Regions from separate parts of the Vibrio algicola genome, predicted to be linked through region 1. Evidence: predicted binding sites of a transcription regulator. Region 1 holds the regulator's gene; the other holds the start of a gene.
What was found. The regulator MetJ, encoded in region 1, represses methionine synthesis genes. The targets are predictions, from matches to a motif close to TTAGACNTNTANANGTCTAA.

Region 1 (2,211 bases):
AAGCCGACACCCATAAATTTAGAGCCGAAGTACCACAATTGGTGATCACCGCGCCTGCACCTGACTCTAATTCTGACAATGCTTGTTCAAGTAGTCCGCGGTTAGGGTTGCCCGAGCGGGTATAGTCGTATTGCGGCACTTCACCAAAGGCAGGAAAGCCGTAGTTGGTAGAAAGATAAATCGGTGGCACGACCGCGTGATATTGAGAATCCGATTCAATACCGGTACGCACAGCAACAGTAGCAGGCTTTCTTGAACTCATGGTGTCTTCCTTTTCCATTTGCGCTTTGTTTTCTTTGAAAATAGATTGATTTAAAGAGTTAAAACCGCAATCACGAATCAATTGTTTGACAGAAATTCAATCTTACCGTTTTTTTAGGCAGTATTGTGCTTTCTCTCGTTCTTTTCTGCTACTTTATCGCTACCAAATCAAGACGTCAACACTTCTGGACGTCTAAACGTCTTTACTTGTGGCAGTCAATGCCGCTAGAATCGCACCCTGACAATTAATAATACCAATCAAAGTAATGAGATGATCAGATATTTACCTTGATTGATATAACAACAATAAACAGCGAAGGTACATGATGGCCGATTGGAATGGTGACTACATTAGCCCGTATGCGGAACATGGGAAAAAAAGTGAACAAGTTAAAAAAATCACAGTTTCTATTCCGCTCAAAGTATTAAAAATACTGACAGATGAGAGAACTCGTCGCCAAGTCAATAACCTGCGCCATGCCACTAATAGTGAATTGTTGTGTGAAGCATTTTTGCATGCTTATACCGGTCAGCCTCTGCCAACCGATGAAGACTTACGAAAAGATCGCCCTGATGATCTGCCAGCAGAAGTGAAAAAACTGATGACCGAAATGGGCATCGAATTCGAAGCTTTTGATGATTAACAACCGATTCTCATTTTAGTCATTAATCACTAAAAATTGATGACTAGGGGCTGTTAATCTTTCGTGGTTGTTTTTGCTGCGAATTGTTGGGTTTTTATACAAGGAAGAGGCTTTGTGGTGTAGCTGGCTACACGAAAAGCCGATGACGAAGTAGAAAAGACCAACAAACGCAGCCCGAAGGGTTCGGCTAAAAGCCTTTTACTCTTCGTTAAGTCTCATTTACTTAGAATAACTAGGCTTCAATCGACTTGCCTCGATTAAAAGGCTTTTATCTCGAACAAAATTTAATCACGAAAGATCAACAGCCCCTAGAAACGAACAAAAAAAGCCCGATCAAATTAGATTTGATCGGGCTTTTTTTGTTCAACTTTCTTCAATTAGAAAGGACTTATACCAATTCCATAAATTTAATGATCATTCAAAATTGAGTACAGAGAAAAGTATCAAAAGCCATGGGTGCCTTGTCTTAAGCGATCAAGGACGGATCAGCGTCTTTTCGGCGTATTCAAATTGATCAAATATAAAATGGAATTGGTATTAAAATTTATTTGTACTGCTCAGGTAACGCAATACGCGCCACACCAGACTTCACCGCCGCGCGAGCGACAGCGCCAGCAACGCGTGGTAATAAACGTGGATCCATTGGTTTTGGAATAATGTACTCCGAGCCAAAGCTTAATGATTCAACCCCTGCAGCAGCTAACACTTCCGCTGGCACTTCTTCTTTAGCCAACTGACGAATCGCCTCTACCGCAGCCAATTTCATTTCAGTGTTAATTTCACTGGCACGAACGTCCAACGCACCACGGAAAATGAATGGGAAACAAATCACGTTGTTAACTTGGTTTGGGTAATCACTGCGTCCGGTCCCCATGATCAAATCATTACGTACTTTGGCAGCAATTTCTGGTTTGATTTCAGGATCTGGGTTTGAACAAGCAAATACCACCGGTTTGTCTGCCATTAATGCCAAAGCTTCAGGTGGCAGTAAGTTTGGACCTGATACCCCTAAGAATAAATCTGCCCCTGTAATCACATCTTCAAGGGTGCGCATGTCGGTGTTATTGGCGAACAATTGCTTGTATTCATTAAGATCGTCACGACGTGTATGGATCACACCTTTACGGTCAAGCATGTAGATTTTTTCGCGCAATGCGCCACATTTGATCAATAGTTCCATACAAGCGACTGCCGCTGCGCCCGCGCCTAAACAAACAATTTTACACTCGTGCAGTTTCTTACCTTGCAGTTCAATCGCATTCAACATGCCGGCAGCGGTGACAATCGCAGTACCGTGCTGGTCATC
Region 2 (2,211 bases), 380 kb from region 1:
TCCCTATCTATTCGCCTCGGCTCATGTATGGGATGACGCCAATTTTCATTACGTCACAAGCTTAGTATTACTTCAAACTACATCGGGTATAACAAAGGGCTACCTAAGTAGCCCTTTGATTACAATCAACATCAAGCTTGTCATCTCGGAAGCGACGAAGGAGCTATCCGTGATCTGGCTTTCATTCTTCCAAGTGGATACTTCTATACAGATATTTCCAAGCGGATTTTTTCAAACGAATACTTCCAAGTGCCCGAGCAAGTTTTACTTTTAGCCACGCAATATTTAGTCACAAGACTCAGGCAGCGTTTAGCTAGTTATTCTCAGCCAAATACTTCGGCACATCTTTAATGCTATCGAGAACCACTGTCGCTAAGGCTTCGGCTGCATCGGTAACCGCTTTACCACTACGAACTAAAATACGCGTACCGACACCGGCACTGATCGCCGCTTGCATATCGGCTTCTTTATCACCCACCATGATTGAATTTGGCATATCGATATCGAGTTCATCTTGAGCGGATAAGAACATGCCCGGCTGCGGTTTACGGCAATCACATTCTTGTACGTATTTCTCTTCACTGCCTTCAATATGATGTGGGCAGTAATAGAAACCATCAAACTCAACACCTTGATCAACAAAGTTCCAGTCCATCCACTCGGTTAACGTGAGGAATTGTTTTTCGGTGTAGTAACCACGAGCAATGCCCGATTGATTGGTCACCAGTACTAATTGATAACCTAGATCTTTGATCGCTTTCGTTGCGTCAAAAACACCATCGATATACTCAAAATCATCAACTTTACTAACATAACCATGATCAACGTTGATTACGCCATCACGATCGATAAAAACGGCTGGTTTAGACAAAATAGCACTCTCTCTGTGAGTTCATTACTGGCACTTCATCGACAAAATGACGTGTGTTATTGCCGCTAATTATCGCACGCTTTATTTATGACTTCATCTGCTTATTCTTTTTTATACTGACATAAGCCCATTAGCATCATATTGTTATTAGATCACTGTATATAATCAATGATTTAGAAAATAGTTCTGTGCATTTATCCATCAAACCGTTCAACCCTTAACTTTTAGCCGTCTAGATGTATAAATAGCCATTGACTTGTAGCACACAAAACAATAGCATCGACTATAGATTGCAAACACGCTGTACTTTTCCACTGTATTTCGTGCATTATGCAAAAAAAATATATTGTATGGATACAATTTAGGTTGTTAAATGATTGAAATAAAAAAAGTTAACAAAATCTTTTATCAGGGAAGTAAACAAATCATCGCCCTGAAAGACATCGACCTTACCGTTCCCCAAGGTGAGATTTGCGGTGTGATCGGCTCATCGGGTGCCGGAAAAAGCACGCTTATCCGTTGTGTCAACATGCTAGAAGCTCCTACCTCAGGCAATGTAATTGTCGATGGTGTTGATCTTACTCAGCTTTCCAATACTCAATTAAGCCATGCTCGTCGTAATATTGGCATGATTTTCCAACACTTCAATTTGTTGTCATCTCGCACCGTGTTTAATAATATTGCGCTGCCGCTTGAGCTCGCAAAAGTGCCAAGCGCGCAAATTGAAACCAAAGTATCAGAGCTACTGCAACTGGTTGGTCTGGCCGATAAACGAGATACTTACCCTGCTAATTTAAGTGGCGGACAAAAACAACGTGTGGCGATTGCTCGTGCGTTAGCCTCCGACCCTAAAGTATTATTGTGTGATGAAGCCACCAGCGCGCTTGATCCTGCGACCACAAAATCAATTTTAGAACTGCTTAAAACCATCAATCAAACATTAAACTTAACCATATTGATCATTACTCACGAAATGGATGTGGTAAAAAATATCTGTGACAAAGTGGCGATCATTGGGGGCGGTTTATTGGTTGAACAAGGTTTAGTGAGTGATATTTTTGCCCACCCTAAAACCGAATTGGCACAACAATTTATCCGCTCTACTCTCGACTTATCAATCCCTGATGATTACCAAGCGCGCTTACAAAAAACGCGGGTAGAAGGGTCGATTCCTTTGGTGCGATTAGAGTTTACGGGCGCGTCAATTGATGCTCCGGTGATAAGCCAAATTTCCCGTAAGTTTGATATCGATGTCAGTATTTTAAATTCAGATATTGATTACGCTGGCGGCGTTCGTTTTGGCTTGATGGTGGCAGAATTCTTTGGCGAAAAAGAGCAAG

Region 2: the regulator MetJ is predicted to act here: its motif matches at 1,096-1,115, upstream of metN (methionine ABC transporter ATP-binding protein MetN).

The regions. Positions count from the first base shown of each region.
Region 1 is NZ_CP045699.1:219,345-221,555, reverse strand. Features, by position in the region: gene GFB47_RS01010 (O-succinylhomoserine (thiol)-lyase) at 1-262, opposite strand, end outside; gene metJ (met regulon transcriptional regulator MetJ) at 588-905, shown strand; gene GFB47_RS01000 (malic enzyme-like NAD(P)-binding protein) at 1,450-2,211, opposite strand, start outside.
Region 2 is NZ_CP045699.1:600,271-602,481, reverse strand. Features, by position in the region: gene gmhB (D-glycero-beta-D-manno-heptose 1,7-bisphosphate 7-phosphatase) at 314-871, opposite strand; gene metN (methionine ABC transporter ATP-binding protein MetN) at 1,245-2,211, shown strand, end outside.